One region of the Pseudoalteromonas sp. NZS11 genome, then DNA from elsewhere that is predicted to be linked to it. Evidence: predicted binding sites of a transcription regulator. Region 1 holds the regulator's gene; each other region holds the start of a gene.

Evidence for each region. Region 1 encodes sigma-54, which starts transcription at its own class of promoters, with help from an activator protein. Its sites were predicted from a motif close to GTTGGCACGNNNNTNGNNT; they were not measured.
Region 2: a site for sigma-54 is predicted at 3,150-3,168, ahead of I6E82_RS02755 (flagellar basal body rod protein FlgF). Genes of this name have one in related genera too.
Region 3: a site for sigma-54 is predicted at 2,052-2,070, ahead of fliS (flagellar export chaperone FliS). Genes of this name have one in related genera too.
Region 4: a site for sigma-54 is predicted at 2,820-2,838, ahead of I6E82_RS15540 (BON domain-containing protein). Genes of this name have one in related genera too.

Annotation. Positions count from the first base shown of each region.
Region 1 is NZ_JADYWP010000001.1:289,632-294,290, forward strand. It holds gene I6E82_RS01230 (HPr family phosphocarrier protein) at 1-3, opposite strand, end outside; gene rapZ (RNase adapter RapZ) at 46-891, opposite strand; gene ptsN (PTS IIA-like nitrogen regulatory protein PtsN) at 910-1,362, opposite strand; gene hpf (ribosome hibernation promoting factor) at 1,367-1,654, opposite strand; gene I6E82_RS01250 (RNA polymerase factor sigma-54) at 1,680-3,179, opposite strand; gene lptB (LPS export ABC transporter ATP-binding protein) at 3,249-3,974, opposite strand; gene lptA (lipopolysaccharide transport periplasmic protein LptA) at 3,971-4,516, opposite strand; gene lptC (LPS export ABC transporter periplasmic protein LptC) at 4,506-4,659, opposite strand, start outside.
Region 2 is NZ_JADYWP010000001.1:631,663-636,321, reverse strand. It holds gene I6E82_RS02770 (flagellar basal body P-ring protein FlgI) at 1-848, opposite strand, end outside; gene flgH (flagellar basal body L-ring protein FlgH) at 860-1,543, opposite strand; gene flgG (flagellar basal-body rod protein FlgG) at 1,560-2,348, opposite strand; gene I6E82_RS02755 (flagellar basal body rod protein FlgF) at 2,370-3,113, opposite strand; gene flgE (flagellar hook protein FlgE) at 3,271-4,641, opposite strand.
Region 3 is NZ_JADYWP010000001.1:645,038-649,696, reverse strand. It holds gene I6E82_RS02820 (sigma-54 dependent transcriptional regulator) at 287-1,723, opposite strand; gene fliS (flagellar export chaperone FliS) at 2,168-2,569, shown strand; gene I6E82_RS02810 (hypothetical protein) at 2,578-2,889, shown strand; gene fliD (flagellar filament capping protein FliD) at 3,034-4,467, opposite strand; gene I6E82_RS02800 (flagellar protein FlaG) at 4,528-4,659, opposite strand, start outside.
Region 4 is NZ_JADYWP010000008.1:50,815-55,473, reverse strand. It holds gene I6E82_RS15560 (substrate-binding periplasmic protein) at 1-288, shown strand, start outside; gene suhB (inositol-1-monophosphatase) at 342-1,145, opposite strand; gene I6E82_RS15550 (VOC family protein) at 1,422-1,838, shown strand; gene I6E82_RS15545 (LiaF domain-containing protein) at 1,877-2,545, opposite strand; gene I6E82_RS15540 (BON domain-containing protein) at 2,874-3,440, shown strand; gene I6E82_RS15535 (YqaE/Pmp3 family membrane protein) at 3,513-3,671, shown strand; gene I6E82_RS15530 (hypothetical protein) at 4,051-4,548, shown strand.

The sequences.
Region 1 (4,659 bases):
CATAACTTACTCTACCTAAGCTGAACAGGTGATTATTCAGCTATATTATTTTTCTTGTTCGCGATGGCGAATTTTCACATTGGGATGTGTCATTGCAAAACTTTCACCGATAGTTTGCGCTAAATATACAGAGCGATGTTGTCCGCCTGTACACCCAATGGCAATGGTTAAATAACTGCGGTTATTTCGCTCTAAGTGCGGTAACCATGTTTGTACAAATGTTTGAATTTGCCATGTGAATTTTTGCACTATGCTGTGATTGGCCAAATAATCTTTAACAGGTTGATCTAACCCATTTAAAGGTTTTAATTCAGGTTCCCAATGTGGATTGGGTAAAAAGCGTGCATCAAATACGTAATCTGCTTCTTTTGGTATACCGTATTTAAAACCAAACGATTCAAACGTGACAATCAGTTGCTTATCTTTTTTACCTAAAATCTTTTCACGAATAGATTCAGCAAGTTGATGAACGCTTAAATCAGTTGTATCTATCATAAAGTCGGCGCGGGTGATTAATACATCAAGTAATTCTTTTTCTTTTTTGATGGCTAAATCAAGAGGCAACGAGTCAATTGATAGTGGGTGTAATCTACGAGTTTCAGAAAAACGTTTGATCAATGTTTGATCGTCGCTATCTAAATAAAATAACGTAGGTTTTGCAAAGCCAGGCAAGTATTCAAGAATATCGTTAAATTCATCTTGTTGTTTAGGGATGTTACGCACATCAATGCTAACAGCAATTTTATCATAGCTATCAGACACACTGCGAACTAATGAAGGAAGCAAGTTAACTGGAATATTATCTACGCAATAATAACCTAAATCTTCTACAACGCGTAAAGCAACCGACTTTCCAGAACCAGAACGGCCGCTTATGATAATTAACTCCATTTAACACCCTTTATAAAACTATGATTGATTGACAATAACTTGGTAAAGCTCAGCATCTGATTTTGCACTGCGTAACTGTTTACAAAAATCTTTGTTGTTTAGTTTATCAGCAATGGTTGCTAGAGTCTTTAAGTGCTGCTGGTTATCGCCATCTGGTACGATGAGTGCGACGAAAATATCAACAGGGCGATTATCGATTGCATCAAAATTTATTGGAGTTTCGCTAACGAGTACTAAAGCCAAAGGCTCTTCTGCACCGCTCATTCTTCCATGAGGAATGGCAATGCCACGCCCTATACCTGTACTACCCAATTTTTCTCTGCTCATTAAAGCATTAAGAATATCTTGTTGCGGTAAATACGGAAGTTTGTCGTGAGCAAGTTCGCTAATGAACTCTAAAATTCTTTTTTTGCTATTAAAAAGGACCGCAGCTTTGCTGCAGTCCTGGCATATAAGTGAGCTTAATTTCATCATATTAGTGTCGAGCAAGCTTCTCTTTGTGTTTAATTACTTGTCGATCGAGCTTGTCGATCAACGAGTCAATGGCGGCATACATATCTTGATGTTCTGTAGAGGCAAATAATTCAGCACCGCTTACGTGTATGGTGGCTTCTGCTTTTTGATTTAATTTTTCTACATCGAGAATGACATGAACATTATTAATATGATCAGAGTGTCTTTCTAGCTTCGCAAATTTGGTATTAATATAGTCTCTTAGTGAATCGGTTAATTCTACGTGACGACCAGTTAAGTTTAGTTGCATAAGCATTACCCTCTTTTTTTGCGTCTTAAATCAAACTTTTACGTTGATTTGACGGTGGAATAGCCAGAGATTCGCGGTATTTTGCGATTGTACGTCTCGCTACTTTAATTCCTTGCTCAGCCAATATATCCGCTATTTTGCTATCACTCAATGGTTTTGCTGAGTTTTCTGCTGCGATTAATTTTCGGATAAGCGCACGGATTGCTGTAGATGAACATTCACCACCGTTTTCGGTGCTTACATGGCTTGAGAAAAAATATTTAAGCTCAAATATACCACGGGGTGTGTGCATATACTTTTGGGTTGTTACGCGCGAAATTGTTGATTCGTGCATTTCTACCATTTCAGCAACATCATTTAAAACCATTGGTTTCATGGCTTCAGGACCGTGTTCAAAAAAGCCTTGTTGTTGCTTAACAATACAATTTGTTACTTTTAATAGCGTGTCGTTTCTACTTTCTAAGCTTTTAATAAACCATTTAGCTTCTTGTAAATGCGAGCGAATAAACTGGCTGTCACCACTGGATTTTACAGTGCGAGACATTGCCGCGTATTGGCTATTAACACGAATTTTAGGCATGCTATCTGGGTTTAACTCAACAACCCAGCGGCCTTTAATTTTTTTAACTGACACATCAGGAATAACATACTCAGATTCTTCTCTTACAATAGTATCTGCAGGTTTAGGGCTAAGAGTATGTATTAATGTCATTACTTCTTTAAGCTCTTCTTCTTTGAGCTTAGTTTTCTTCATTAATGTACGATAGTCACGAGCAGCTAATAAATCAATATGCTCGGTTAAAATCATTTTTGTTTCATTAATGTAAGGTGTTTCTTTATCAAACTGGTTAAGCTGAATACACAAACACTCTTGTAAACTACGTGCAGCAATACCAACAGGATCAAACAGTTGGATGCGTTTTAATACAGCTTCAATTTCATCAAGTTCGACTTCGTTATCATCTTCGTTTTCTTGATTAAAGCTTTCTAAAATCTCTTCGCAGCTTAGTGTTAAAATACCTGAATCATCGACGGCTTCTACAATAGCAATAGCAATAGCTTCGTCTGTAGGGCTAAATGGCGTTAGTTGTAACTGCCACATTAAATACTCATGGAGCGTTTCAGTAGAGGCACCTTGGTATATTGATTCGTCTTCAGGCATCGGACCCGATGATGCTGCTGGGGCGGCACTCATGTACTCATCCCAACTAACATCCATAGCCATGTCGTCACTTAGCGTGTCTTTTGCAAGTGCTTCACCACTATCTTGTTCATATTCGCTTGGAGCATCATCGGCAGATGCGCTAACAGTTATGTCATCTGTATCTGCTTTTTGCTCGTTTTTACCTGCAGCGTCTTCGGAATAGTCTGCTTCTTCAACCTCTAATAGCGGGTTGCTGTCGAGAGCTTCTTGTATTTCTTGCTGGAGATCCAATGTACTGAGTTGCAACAAACGAATAGCTTGTTGCAACTGTGGAGTCATTGTAAGTTGCTGGCCCATGCGCAGCTGTAGTGATTGCCTCATGTATCTCTAACAATCCTTTTATGTTGTTATAATTAATACTAGCAGATGCTTAAAGACATGGCGTAAATGTTACAGCCTAAATTGCTCGCCTAAGTAAACATCGCGTACTGTTTTATCATTTAATACGTGTTCTGGAGTACCTGATGCAATCAGCTCCCCATGAGAAACAATGTAGGCTTTTTCACAAACATCAAGGGTTTCTCTTACGTTATGATCGGTAATTAATACACCAATCCCACGATTTTTAAGATGTTCTATTATTTTCTTTATATCTAATACCGAAATCGGGTCAACACCTGCAAATGGTTCATCCAGTAATATAAATTTAGGATCTGCTGCCAGCGCACGTGCTATTTCAACACGACGACGTTCGCCACCCGACAATGCCATACCTTGGCTATCACGAATGTGTTGTATGCTAAATTCATCTAATAATTTATCGAGAGTGTCTTCTCTAGCTTGTTTATTTAACTCTTTGCGCGTTTCTAAAATGGCCATTAAGTTTTGATAAACAGTCAGCTTTCTGAATATTGAAGACTCTTGCGGTAAGTAGCCAATGCCTAATCTAGCACGACTATGCATAGGTAAAAGAGTAATATCGTTATCGTCTATCGATATTTTACCTTTGTCGCTAGGTACAAGTCCTACTATCATATAAAACGTGGTAGTTTTACCTGCGCCGTTAGGGCCAAGTAAGCCAACAATACTGCCAGCTTTGACTTCAAGACCGACGTTTTTTACAACTTCACGGCCTTTATAGCTCTTTGCTAATAGCTCTGCTTTTAATGTGCTCATGGTTGACCTTTGTCGCTTTTTTTACTTTTTTTAGTCTCGATTGGTACTAAAATTGTGTGAACGCGGTCAGTTGAGTTTTCATCTTTTTCGGCACTGATTAGCTGCTGCTCTATATCGTAGGTAATGCTTTTAGCATTTATTTTTTGTCCCGCTTGCGATACTTGTGCATTACCAACAAGCGTTAAAAAACGCTTAGATACATCATAACGTACTTCGTCAGCACTGGCGCTCATAGTCGTGCCATCTGATTGCTTTTCTTCAAAGTGCGCAGGGCTACCTGTAGCAATTAATAATTGTTTATTATCACCAAGTTCATCGCGTTTATGTACTTCTAAGCGGTCGGCTGTGATACGGCGGTTACCATGAATAATTTCAACGTTTTTCTCAAAAATCCCGACATTAGCTTTTAATTGACCTTCTTGCTTATCGGCGCTTATTGAAATTTGATTTGCAGTCGGTTGCGTGTTTTGCTCTGCAGCACTACTATTAAACGCTAGTATAAGTGTAGGAATAATAAGTGATTTTAATATTTTATTGGTCATAATATATGGTTCGCGTATGGTTAATTAGTTTTATCACTTCGGTTTTTAAGTCGGCTTCTAGGCCTTTACCAGTGATTTTTAAATTGGGTCCGGTGATGATAACGGGTTGCTCCGAACGCATTGTTAATAGTTTTATATCTACC
Region 2 (4,659 bases), 340 kb from region 1:
GTTACTGTTAAGCCACCATGAGTTATAGCCGCAGGCTGAAGTTTAACGTTTTTGCCAATGACAATTGTACCGGTACGCGAGTTAACTATAATTTTAGCGGCCATATCAGCTGGCTTAAATTCTAAGTTTTCGAGTGTCGATAAGTACGATACACGCTGGGATGCATCGCGTGGTGCTATAACACGAATAGAAACAGAATCTATTGCTTGTGCGCTATTTGGGCCAACTAAGTCATTAATTGTTTTTTCTAGGCGTTTTGCCGTTGTAAAGTCTGGGCGGTTTAAGTTGAAGGTAATGTAATCGCCTTGCATAAATGGGCTTTCTACAGTGCGTTCAACTGTTGCGCCATTTGGTATACGACCAACTGTAGGGGTGTTAATTACAACCTTACTACCATCAAGGCCTTGTGCGCCTAAGCCACCGACAATTAAGCTACCTTGTGCAATAGCGTACACGTTACCGTCTACACCCTTTAAAAAGGTTTGTAGTAAAGTACCGCCACGTAAACTGCCTGCACTACCAATAGAAGAAACCGTAATATCTATTGTTTGTCCGGGCTTTCTAAATGCAGGTAATTCTGCATGCACAGCAACAGCGGCAACATTTTTAATTTTAGGACTTTGAGTTGAAGGTAGCGTAATACCAAAGCTGTTCAACATGCCTCTAAAACTTTGTTGTGTGTATGAGTTTTGCTCGCCAGTGCCTGGTAAACCAACCACTAAGCCATAACCAACTAATTGGTTAGAGCGCACGCCTTCAACCATAGACACATCTTTTATGCGCTCAGCACTGGCAGTAAACTGCCAACCTAATAACACAACTAAACATAAAGCTTTAAGGCTATTCATGTTGTTACCCTCTAAAATGGAAACAGCGAACTGCTAAAGAAACGTGTAAGCCAACCAGGACTTTGCGCTTCTTGCGTTTGCCCTTTACCTGAGTATTGAATACGTGCATTAGCAATGCGGTTTGATTCAACCGTATTATCGGCGCTTACGTCTTGAGGGCGTACTAGCCCTTCTAAACGAATAAACTCTTCACCGGTATTAAGCGTTAGCCATTTTTCGCCGCGTATAACTAAGTTACCATTAGGTAAAACGCGCATTACATTAACCGAAATATCACCCACTAAGCTGTTTGACTGGTTTGATTTTGAATCGCCCGTAAACGACGAATCGCTACCAATACCAAACTGAATACTATCGCCACCTATATTTACAGGTAGACCACCTAAGCCAATCACTGGGTCTAAGCTTGCGTCGGTTTCTTTGTCTGTTTCTGTTTTAGCGGCTTTTGTTGCTTGAGTAGACTCTTGCAATTTAACCGTAATTATATCGCCAGTACGTAGCGCTTTTTTATCAGAATATAAGTCGTTTGATGTATGAGTATTAAACAATGAACCTGTGGCTACCAGCGGCTCTAAAATAGGCTCGGGGTACATAGGTGCGTAGTAAGGGTCGTCCTGCACTACTTCACTATTTTGCGTAGACATACAGCCACTTAAAAATAATGTGCCCGCTGTAAATAAAATAATATTACGCATAATTCCCCCTACTCTATTAAAGCTGTTGATTGATATAACTCATCATTTCGTCAACGGCCGAAATTACTTTTGAGTTCATTTCGTAAATACGCTGAGTTTCAATTAGGTTTACGAGCTCTTCAGTTACATTTACGTTTGATGTTTCGAGTGAGCCTTGAATAATGCTACCTAATCCTTCAACACCGGGATTACCTTGTACCGGCGCACCACTTACAGCGGTTTCGGTATAAAGGTTTTGACCAATTGGTTCAAGGCCCGACGGATTAATAAAATCACTAATAGTAAGCTGACCAATTACCACGTTATCGGCTTGGCCTGCAACACGTACAGATACTTCGCCGTCTTGCGAAACCGTAATTGATTGCGCGTCATCTGGTACATTCATTTCTGGCTGAATAACGTAACCTGCGCCCGATGTTACAATTCGGCCATCGCCATCGGTAGTAAACTGGCCGTTGCGCGAGTAAGCAATATTGCCATCTGGTTGCAGTACTTCAAAAAAACCTTCGCCAGAAATCATCCAATCTAGTGAGTTTTCGGTGGTTAGCATGTTGCCTTGCGTAAACTCTTTTTGGTTAGCTACAACTTTAGCACCCGCACCTAACATTAAGCCCGACGGCATTTCGGTATCTTGCGATGAACGACCACCTGGTTGATTAATATTTTGATAAAGTAAATCTTCAAATATAGCGCGGCTTTTTTTGTAACCAACCGTACTGGCATTCGCTAAATTATTTGAAATAACCGATATATCGGTTTGTTGAGCGTCTAGCCCAGTTTTACTGATCCATAATGCTGGATTCATAATCGTGTCCTCACTTTAAAGTTAAACTATGCGTAATAACTGATCTTGACGCTCGTCAATTTCTTCAGCTGTTTTCATTAATTTCACTTGTAATTCAAATTGGCGCTGGTGGCTTATCATGTCGACCATTTCGTGAACAGGGTTCACATTCGACATTTCAAGCGAACCACTTAAAACTTTTACATTGGCAGAGGTATCTACTGTTACATTTGCTTTTGGTCTAAATAAACCATCGTTACCTTTTTCGAGCTGTGAGCTATTTGCTTCTACCACTCTAAGCGTGTCTATTTCTTCTAAAAAGTTAGCGGGAGCGCCTTGTGGTCGAACTTGAATAGCGCCATCTTGGCTAAACCCTATTTTTTCGACTGGGACGGGTAAAATAACAGGTCCCCCTTCGCCAATAACTTGACGACCATGGCTGGTTACGAGCATGCCTTGAGCAGTAACGTTTAACGTACCCACTTTTGTGTAAGCTTCATTACCGGAGGCATCTTGCACAGCAAGCCATGCGTTATCGCTCATCGCGATATCTAAGTCGCGCCCGGTTTGAACAATGCCACCCGATACCATGTTAGAACCCGGACGCTCTTGCATTGAAAATACACGGGTAGGCAAACCTTCGCCAAACGCTTGCATAGAACGCGCCTGCGCAAAGTCGGCTTTAAATCCTGTTGTATTTGCATTCGCCAAATTATTGGCTTTAAGCGCAAGCCCTTGTAGGCTTTGCTTAGCGCCAGAGGCCGCAATGTAGACCATTTTGTCCATAGTATCGACTCACATAAAAAATCTCTGAACTTATAAATGCAAAATAGGTGCCAGATTAAATTTGACACAACATTGAGAGGTATTTAGAAGGGCTTACAAAGAGGACTTATAAAAAAGGCTGCAAAAATGCAGCCTAATATATTCAATGGGGTTTAACTTATCGAATCTGCAAAATACTTTGCTGAATAGTTGAGTTAACTTCAAGCGCACGTGAGTTTGCTTGGTAATTACGCTGTGCAGTAATTAAGTCTACAAGCTCATTAGTAAGGTTAGTATTTGATTGCTCAAGTGCTGATGAGTTAATTCCACCAAACGTACCCGAACCAGCTTCACCCGCTACAGGTTCACCTGAATCAATACTTTGCTTCCAACTTGTATCACCCACTTGTGATAACCCTTGTGAGTTTGGAAAACGTACCATAGCCACTTGGCCTAAAAATGTTGAGTCGCCATTACTGTAAGAAGCAACAATTTTACCGTCTGTGCCAATATCAATTCCGGCTAAACGACCAACTGTTGAGCCATCTTGATCGAGTGCTTTTACTTCAAAACCGCTTGAATACTGAGTTGGGATACGTCCTGCCGTGTTATTTTCATCGCGCCAGTTAAGCTCAATACCAGTACCTGGGAAAGTTGCACCATTGTCTAGTAATGTTGATAAACCAGCACCAGAACCCGCTGGCAGTAGTATTTCATCAAAAGTAGTTGTATTTGTATTTGCCACACCACCTGTTGTTGATGGCAAACCACTTGAGTTAAAACCTAGGGTAGTCAGTGGTGTATAAGGTGTCGTTGTTTGTTCTCCACCAGTTGTGCCATCAACTACTTTGCCATCGAGGGTTGCGTATACTTCCCAACTGTTATCTGTACCACCTGCTGCGGCATCATCTTCTTTAGCAAAAAAGTATTGTAAAATATGAGGTTCACCTAGTGAATCATATACTGTTGTTGACGTAGATGAGTTATAAGTACCACTAGACGTAGGGTCAAAATCTAGACCTGATGGATCCGCCGTTGCATCTAAGTTAAACGACAAAAATACATTTTCTGTTGCGCGAGGAGAACCAGACGAATCAGGGATTTGAATTGGATCAGTTGTGCTCAAACTTACCGACGTTGTATCACCTGTAGATGAATCAACTGGGAATGCTTGTAAAAAGTTACCTTTTGCGTCAACCATAAAGTTATCTTGGTTAAGCTTAAATGCACCCGCACGTGTATATGTTAAATCTTGCGAAGATAAATCGTCGGTCATCGCAAAATAACCTTCACCAGTGATTGCTAAATCAAGTGAGTTATTTGTAAATTGCAGTGAGCCTTGGTGAAACTGCTGCGCAACCATGGTTGTTTGCACACCGTCACCATTTTTAGTCTTACCAGAGCTAAATACTGATGAAGCGTAAACATCGGCAAACTCAGCGCGTGACTCTTTAAAACCTGTGGTATTAACGTTTGCAATATTATTTGCCGTTACGTCTAAATCTTTTTGCGCGGCAGCAAGGCCGGTTAATGCAATATTGAAGCTCATAATTCACCTCTAACCTGT
Region 3 (4,659 bases), 360 kb from region 1:
GCGCTTTAGAGAAGTGACGCGTAAGTTGACTATGGTTTCTCATTTACCTTCGTTTTTCTCTTTGTGAAATAACGTTTTATTTAAATGATTAAAAGTCTTGTTTTTCACGCGAGCAAGTCTAGCGTCTACAACAAAAATAAAAACCGTGTAGGTGCGAATTTACTTCGTGCTCTTGCTAATATTTTTAAGTAAAGTGCGGTATAAAACCGCACCTACAAAACGAGGGGTTCTTTATCTACTGTGTTTGGCCAATTTATAACTAAACACTGACAGCTGCTTTTAAATCTTAATCTCTTGAAAGATTATACTTTTTCATTTTCTCAACGAGTGTTGTTCTGCGTACACCTAGTATCTCTGCAGCGCGAGCTACAACGTAATCATAGCGCTCTAACGCTTGGGTTATTAAGCTAATTTCAAGTTCGGCTAAATAATCTTTAAGTTCAATACCATCATCTGGCAATAGCCCACTACCCGTTTGGCTAAACTCAGCGTCTGGCTCACTTTCGTAATCACTAAAGCCTGTGCTAAATATGTCGTTAAAGGCGTCTTTTTCCATTAACTCTTCAGGGTATTCTGGCTCGTAGGCTTCAACTTCAATGTAACGATATTTGTTAGGTAAATCGGGAATATCAACCACTTTTTCAGGGAACATAATAACCATACGTTCCACTAAGTTAGCAAGCTCACGAATATTACCAGGCCAAGCATGTTCTTTTAAGCTCTCAACTGCGCGCTCGGTAAACTTAGCGGTAGAACCTGTTTGGTCGTTAACACGGCGCATTAACTCTTTTAAAAGCAGCGGAATATCATCAGCACGTTCACTCAGCGATGGGTTTTCGATAGGAAATACATTTAAGCGGTAATATAAATCTTCCCTAAAACTCCCCTCTTCAATCATTGTTTCTAGGTTACGATGCGTGGCCGCAATAACGCGTACATCAGCCTGAATAGCCTTTGTACCACCAACACGCTCGTAGCTGCGTTCTTGCAATACTCGCAGCAACTTAACTTGCATTTGCAGTGGCATATCGCCTATTTCATCTAAAAATAGCGTTCCACCTTGAGCTAGTTCAAACCGCCCTTTACGAGCCGATATAGCACCAGTAAACGCGCCTTTTTCGTGGCCAAATAGTTCACTTTCGAGCAGTTCAGCCGGAATAGCACCACAGTTAACCGGTACAAACGGTCCATTAATACGCTTTGAAAGCAAGTGTACATTACGGGCAACCACTTCTTTACCTGTGCCTGATTCACCTAAAATTAAAACATTAGCATCGGTTTTTGCCACTTGTTCAATTAAAAAGCGAACATCTTTTACGGCCTCTGTTTCACCAACAAGTCCATCAAAGATTTTATGCGGTTTAGTATGCTTATGCTCATTAGGCAGCATACGCTGATACTGCTGGCAGTCGTGAAGTAACTGAGTTGTCACTTCGTGATTAAATGGCTCGCAAATAAGCCCCACCACATTAGCTATACTTAATAGTGGTTTTAGCGTTTCGCCAATTAATAAAAACGGTAATGTTGGATAGCATTTAATTAAGCTTTCGTGGTCAAGTGATTGCAACGCTCCTAAAATAATCATGCATTCTTGCTGCTGATATTTTTTGCATTCTTGTTCAAAGCAGTCTTCGCTTAATAGTTGAACAGCTTCACCAATAAAGCCAAGTGAAGCATTTAATCCTATTGCGCGGTTGTTATTATTATCTAAAATCAAGATCATATTTAGCGAGCCGTACTTTCACTAATTTGTATAATTAGTTAAATTGTAAGCCAGTTCAGCATGGATGCAAGTGGTAGCGGCAGTTTTTTGACATAAACGCCAAAAAACAGACGGGCTAGTTAAGTCAATCATACTTAATAGTTAATCATTAAGTATGAGTTGTAGTTTTAACTTAGTTATTACTCAGCGATTACTTAACGATTACCTAAATACAACTTAGCTCTAATAATTAATTTACTCGGCAATAAAAATGCTATTGTTAGTAAATAAACTCAATTATAAATTTAAGTTGAAGTTACAAATGCCGATATATAGATAAGCAAAAACGCTTGGCATTAATATTGCTTTGTTCTTATAAAAGTATAAAAGCTTTATTGATTTTTTATATAAGTTTTTATAATAGCTTTCACATAATTTTATCGTTTTAAATTTTAGGATTTCCCCATGGCTCATGTCTCAGTAAAAAAATACGGTCAAGTTCGTGCTAGTAGTATTGCCGAAATGGCTCCTTACGAACAAATAAACCTTATATTCAGTAATATTATCGGTCGCTTAGCAGCAACAAAAGGGTTTATTGAGCGCAAAGAAATACAAAAAAAAGGTGAAAACATTTCAGCCTGTGTTTTATTATTTGGTGCACTGCAAGACGCACTCAACTTAGAAGTAGAACAAGACCCTAGTATTTCTAACAATTTATTGGCACTTTACGATTACTGCCAACGCCGTTTAACGCAAGCGAACATAAACAACGATATTGAAGCTATTATTGAAGTATCAAGTATCGTTAAAGAAATTAAAGAAGGCTGGGATAACATCCCGCTAGATCAACGCAGCCCTGCGGTTTAATTTAAATTATGGACTCGCCAACATCTTCAGAGCAACTAACAAACTACTCTGAGCTCATACAAACGTTGCTTAGTAAAATTGAAGTGTTAGTAAATGATGATAATGCAGACGAAGCTCAGCCTTTTTTAGACACTTTAAACACTGAACTAAAGCAATGGTGCGAAAGTAGCGAAGGTCCAAGTACAGAGCAATTAGAATTAATTCAGCTTCGTATAAATACCATTTTAGTAAAAGCGAATAGTGCAAAAAACGAGTCATCAAAAGCTATTATTAAACATAAAAAGTCTGGTAAGGCCATTAAAGCTTATAAAAACACCTAGTAAACAGACCTAATAAACTACCTTTATTCTAACTAAATACATGGCTATAGCTTACTATTTGAATCAAAGAATAATACACACAAAAAACCGCTAAATTTAAACTTAGCGGTTTTTTATTGATTCGCAATACCTTTAACTCAGCCCTTAATTAGATTGCCTAACTACGCCTGGCATGTTCTCTAACTGAGCTTGAACATAACTACTGGTGTTATTAAGGCTCGCTACTAATAAATCCATCGCATTATATTGAGCATATAGTCGAGATGATAGCGACTCCATTTTACTGGCAAGGTCCAAGCGATCATCATCTATGTCATCAAGTTGATTTGTTTTACTGTCTATTCGGTTTTGAATAATACCATCGGAATCTGTATAAAAGCTCATTAGCTCATCAAACGATTGTGCAAAACCATCATCGTCCTCGCCTACAAAAAACTGCTGCACTAAATTTACATTAGCGTCTATTTGCTCATCCAATGTTTCAGTATTTAAGGTTAAAACACCATAGCGGTCTGTTTCGACACCTAATTGCGAAAGCGACAATGAGTTACCATCACCTAAATCAACTGATTCAGTTATTTCACTACGCAGCTTTGACATAACACCACGAAGTAGTGAATCACCAGCCATAACACCTGCACCGCCTTCACCTGATGCACCTAAATTATTACTAAGCTCTAACAATTCATTGTAACTAGCAATAAACCCATTTAAACCTGTTTTAATATTAGTGTTGTTTTCGGTAATTGATATATCACTTAAGTCGTCGTCAGTGGCATGCAACTTTTTAGCGGTAATATCCACGCCATCAATCACATTACTAAACTCATTAGTATTGCTTGATACCGTCAACGTGCCATCAATCGTTATTTGTGCATTTTGAGCAGCATTAACTTGTGTTAAATTAGTTGTGTGATTAGCAGGGTCTACGTCTGATACATCATAAGCTAACCGAGATAGGCCACCCGTATCAGTATTATTACCGTCACCATCTTGTACGGTAATTGTTATAGCGTTGTCTTCACCGGTTTCTTTACTTGTAAGTACTAAATGCTGACCGGTATCGCTGGTTATTATAGTTGCCACAACTGAATCATTACTATCATTGCCAGTAAAAGGGCCGTTATTAATTTGGTCTCGTAAATCTTCTAACGTGTTTGTAGCCGATAAAACTGTAGAAAAACTATTTGTGCCAGAACCTATCGTAATTACGCCAGCACCAATTGCTTCGTCTGCTGCAAATGCAGGGGAAGATAATTTGTGAGCTTGTGCTAATGCGTCTACTTTTACGTTGTAGCTACCAGGCTGAGCGTCTTTATCTGAACTAATTGATATAAAATCATCATTGCCAGATGCTGTTCGCTTTTGATAGTTATCACTATCGCCCAATGCTTCCATTGACGTTTGCACTTTTTCGAGCGCTGATTTAAGTGCACCAACAGCAGAAATATCCGTCGTTAACTTACTTTCAGTAGTATTTAAACGAGATTCAGCAGGTGCTTGTTCAGCATTAACTAGTGCATCAACAATATCTGATACTGCTAATCCAGAACCTAAGCCATTAAATGTAATAGACATACTTTACCTCTTAAATACTCAAAAATAAACTAACTCAATATTAGTAATGCAAACTACCGACTAAACTGTTTGATCAATTAAAATACCTGCCGACTCTGACAATTTAGAAACTAAGTTCAATACTTCCTCTGAAGGATATTGCTTAATAACTTCACCACTGTTTTTATCGAGCACTTTAATGACATCGCGACC
Region 4 (4,659 bases), on a different contig from region 1:
TACTTCCCACGTTCATTTATCGAGGTTAATTCAGAGCTTCTAGCTAATAAAGAAAGCAACCTAGTGATAGTACCTAACTTATATATAAGTTACCCAACAGGATTTTATTATTTTGTATCAAATAGTAAGCCAGAGCTTGCAGTGGCAATTGAAAAAGGGCTTAAAATAATGCAAAAAAATGGTGAGTTTGATACGTTGTTTGATGAATACTTTGCGAAGGATTTAAATACATTACCTTACGAAAAAGGTAAAACAGTAGAACTCAAGCTAGATAATCCTTATTTTTAGGCACAAAAAAAGGAGCCTGAGCTCCTTTTTAGCATGCTATTAATAGCATTAAATTAGCGAAGTAACGACTCAGTTAATACTGGACGAATTTCACGAATAATTGCTTGAGTCAATTTTGGTGAACCACAGATAATATTGCCGCTGTGGTTATAGTTATTACCACCAGCGAAATCTACAACCATACCGCCCGCTTCTTTAACCATAAGTTCGCCTGCAGCAGAGTTCCAAGGTTTTAAACCAATTTCAAAAAAACCATCAACACGGCCAGCAGCAACGTATGCCATATCTAAAGCAGAACAACCTGCGCGACGAATGTCTGCAGTGTGTACAAACAATGCTTTAAACGCTTCAGTGTATGCGTCCATGTGGTTTTTGTTTTTGAAAGGGAAGCCAGTAGCAAGTACAGTGCCTGCAAGGACCGTCGTTTTGCTAACACGTAGACGTTTGCTGTTTAACTGAGTGCCTTGTCCGCGAGACGCAGTGAAAAGCTCGCCACGAATTGGATCATAAATAACAGCTTGGTCTAAACGACCTTTAACTTTAAGTGCGATAGAAACCGCGTAATGAGGGATACCTTTGATGAAGTTAGTTGTTCCATCGATAGGATCTACAATCCATTGGTAATCATCATCCTTGCCTTTATGCTCACCTAATTCCTCACCAACAATAGAGTGAGTAGGGTAAGACTGTAAAATAGTGTCACGAATTACGGCTTCGGCTTCTTTATCAATGTTAGTTACTAAGTCGTTAGCGCCTTTTTGTTGCACTTCAACTTTTGATAAATCTTCACTTGCGCGAAGTAAAATTTTGCCTGCGTTGCGCGCAGCGCGAACCGCAATGTTTAACATTGGATGCATGGTATTACCTTTGGGTTGTAAAAGAACGTTTATATATTTCAGCCGGCGTATTTTAGCGACTTTTGACATAAAGTAAACAATAAACCCCAAATACTTATGTTTGTTTTTTATACAAGATTGAAAAGTGTCTATATTTTTAAAAAATAATAATGAGCAATTAATAAGTCATTATGTTCCTTTGTGTGTTAATTAAATTTAATTAATTTTAAATAACGCTTTACCTAAAGTTAGCTTGAGGTTTTATCGTGATCCTAACTTAATTGATAGGACAACATTATGTATTTAGAGCACGTAAACTTAGTCGCGAGTGATATAGATAGCATGCTTAAATTTTATCGCGCTGTATTTCCACATTGGTCGATTAGAAGTGAGGGCAGAGGCGATTGGCATGGAAAACCAAGACGCTGGGTACACTTTGGAGATGACACGCATTACATTGCGATAAGCGACCATGGTGAGGGTGAAAACAGAAACTTATCGGGCCATCAAATTGGTTTTGCACACTTTGCTTATGTAACTAATAATTTAAGCGCAGTAGTAATGCGCTTAAATAAAGTGGGTTTTACAGTAAGCAAGCAAGGTAGCGAGAATCCTTTCAGAAAGAATGTCTACTTTATTGATCCTGCAGGGTTTGAAGTTGAGTTTGTAGAGTATTTAAGTGATATACCAAGCGAGCGAAATAACGATTTATAATAAAATACTAAGCAGCACGCTAAAGTGCTGCTACTCAATTATAGTGAGCGGTTATTATTACCCGTGCCAAACTGGGTTTTTAGCTCATTTGCAAAGCTCATAAATTTTTCTTTAATTGTGCGCTTTATTTTTACTTCAACCGATCCCATAACTGCCTTTCCTTCAATATGAATAGTAGGACCTTGGCGTTTGTTAAGCGACACCGATTTATTTTCAAGACTACTTAAAATACAAAACATTTTAGACACTACATTTACATGCTCTGGTACGTAAATCTCATCGCTACCAAAAATACAGTTAACGTGAATAGTTACATTTTGATGCGCAAAAATGGCATCAGTAAAATCAAGTACCACCGATCCCATAAAGTTACTTAAATATATATTTTTTGGCACGACCCACTGACCGCTTCGTTCGTTAGAGCCTAAAATACTACGTAATGTAAAATCATCATCACTGTTTTGCTGTGCACTATAATGTGGTTTAAATTGCGATTGTTTTTCTGCTTTATATTGCTGATCGGTATTAAGTGTTAAGTCTTCTACTAAGGCTAAAAGAGCGTCGTTATTAGGTGCATCCATCGCGCTATCGAGTCGTCTCTCAAATGCATCAACAGAAATAACCCCATGACTGTAATTATAAATTAATTGGTCAATTACTTGTTCGCGTACTTGCTCTATTGGGCGGTCTTCAACTTTTACAGACATGGGGCATTCCTTATTATATTTACTATTGATACTGCTCTTGATGTTTATATGCAAAGCACGCACCAAATATAATCACCCTAATTATCAGTAGGTTAATTTATAATGATGTTTTTTATTTTGTTATATTAACGATAGATTAACCAAAAATGCAATTATCTAGCTATTTTCACTATTTGAGAAAGTTTTACCGAGTAGCCTGTAAATAGTTACACAACTATAGATAATGCCTCACTCCAAAATAAACTCAACCTATTGAAATATAAGTATAAATAAAGTTGGCCCAAAGCTCGCATTAGTTAAAGTGTCTTTAATCAAAAGGAGAAAGATTATGAAAACATTTAACAAGTCTATTATCGCAGCTCTAGTTCTTGGTACTACGGCTATGGGTGCCCAAGCAAACAGCTGGGAAAACGAAAGTAAAGATGCTTGGATTGATGGTAAGGCAGAAACAGTTCTACTTATGAACACTAATCTAAACAACTTTGACATTAACACTGATGTAAAAAATGGCAAAGTAGTACTTACAGGTAAAGTTAATAGCGAGCTTGATAAAGAGCTAGCAGAAGAACTTGTACTTAGCCTAGATGGTGTATCTGATGTTGATAACAGCCTTACTGTTGTTAAAAGCATGGATACCAAAGATAAAAGCAATGACATGATGGACGATGATGATAACGACCTAACGGACGCTAAAATCACCACTGTAATCACAACTCGCTTCCTGTTTGACTCAGAAGTAGGTGGTACAGACATTGATGTTGATACCGACAACGGTATTGTAACTCTGAACGGTTCAGTAGAGTCTGAAGCTGAAAAACAACTAGCAGTTAAAATTGCTAAAAATGCTGAAGATGTTCGTGACGTAGTTGATAAACTAGCTATTGTTGCTGAATAATACAGTATAGTTAAGGCCCACTAACACTGGGCTTTACGCCTTTTTAATGCTTAATTTAAATGGAGTTTAGTCATGGATATTATTCGTATAATACTTTCAGTTTTATTGCCGCCATTAGGTGTGTTTTTGCAAGTTGGCTTAGGTATGCATTTTTGGTTAAATATTGTATTAACACTGTTAGGTTATTTCCCAGGGTTAATACATGCAATCTACATTATTGCGAAAAAATAATGACAGATTATATATTGTGTAAGCCGACTACTGAGGTTTAGCTAAATAAAAACTTCAGTACTGATCGGCTCACAATATCAGTTTTTAAAGTAAATATTTTTTATCAAAATCTAATTTTTAATTGACTCAAACTAAGTGATTTATTTCTTGTAACTCACTCCCAACATTCCCTCAGCCACACCTATCGTTTACTTCAATTAAGCTTTCTAACTAACAGCAGTGTTCTGATTCTGTATTGATGCCATTTAGGAAGTCTTTAACATTAGTTTGTTTATATATCTACAATACGCGATTAATTACTCTATTATTAAGTGGCAATATTACCATCACTTCTAGTGTTATCATTAAACCAAGTTTTTACGCATATTGAGGTAGCTAATTGAATATTCGACTTATACTGTCAGGCGTTGTGTCATTCGTTTTTTATTTTAGTTGGGCCTACTGGGCAAATAGTTCGGCAGATATTGCTAAATCTGTCACGCTTCAAGCTGCATTAGTACAAGGTTTGTATAGTGGATTTGTAACGCTGTTTTTTACTTTTATTTTAGAAAAGGTCGTCAACAAGTATAAGTCTAGTTATGTAACGCTTGCGTTCGTAACTCCAATTATTTGTATGTTTCATTCTAAAACACCACAAAACGTAGCAATACGACAAAGCTTCAATAATGCAATTAACTCTAGCGCCTCGTATTTAGGTAACAAAAAAATAGCAGGTGTACTTTTTGCGCCTATTATTCCGATTACTATTCAATCGAGCTTAGTGATTATGGTGAATGTAATTAATCAGACACCTAATTTGGCACTTACAGTAGCCCCAAGCATATTTTTTACAGCCTTGTATGCCTACACATATATGTTAGCTTTACTTAAAAAGTAGAGCGTTAAATATAAAAGACTACATGTGGGAGGAGGGTTTTATAATTTAATGCAGAGAATATCATGGGAAATATCTTGTATTTTATGCTTATACCCACCTAAAAGATTACTA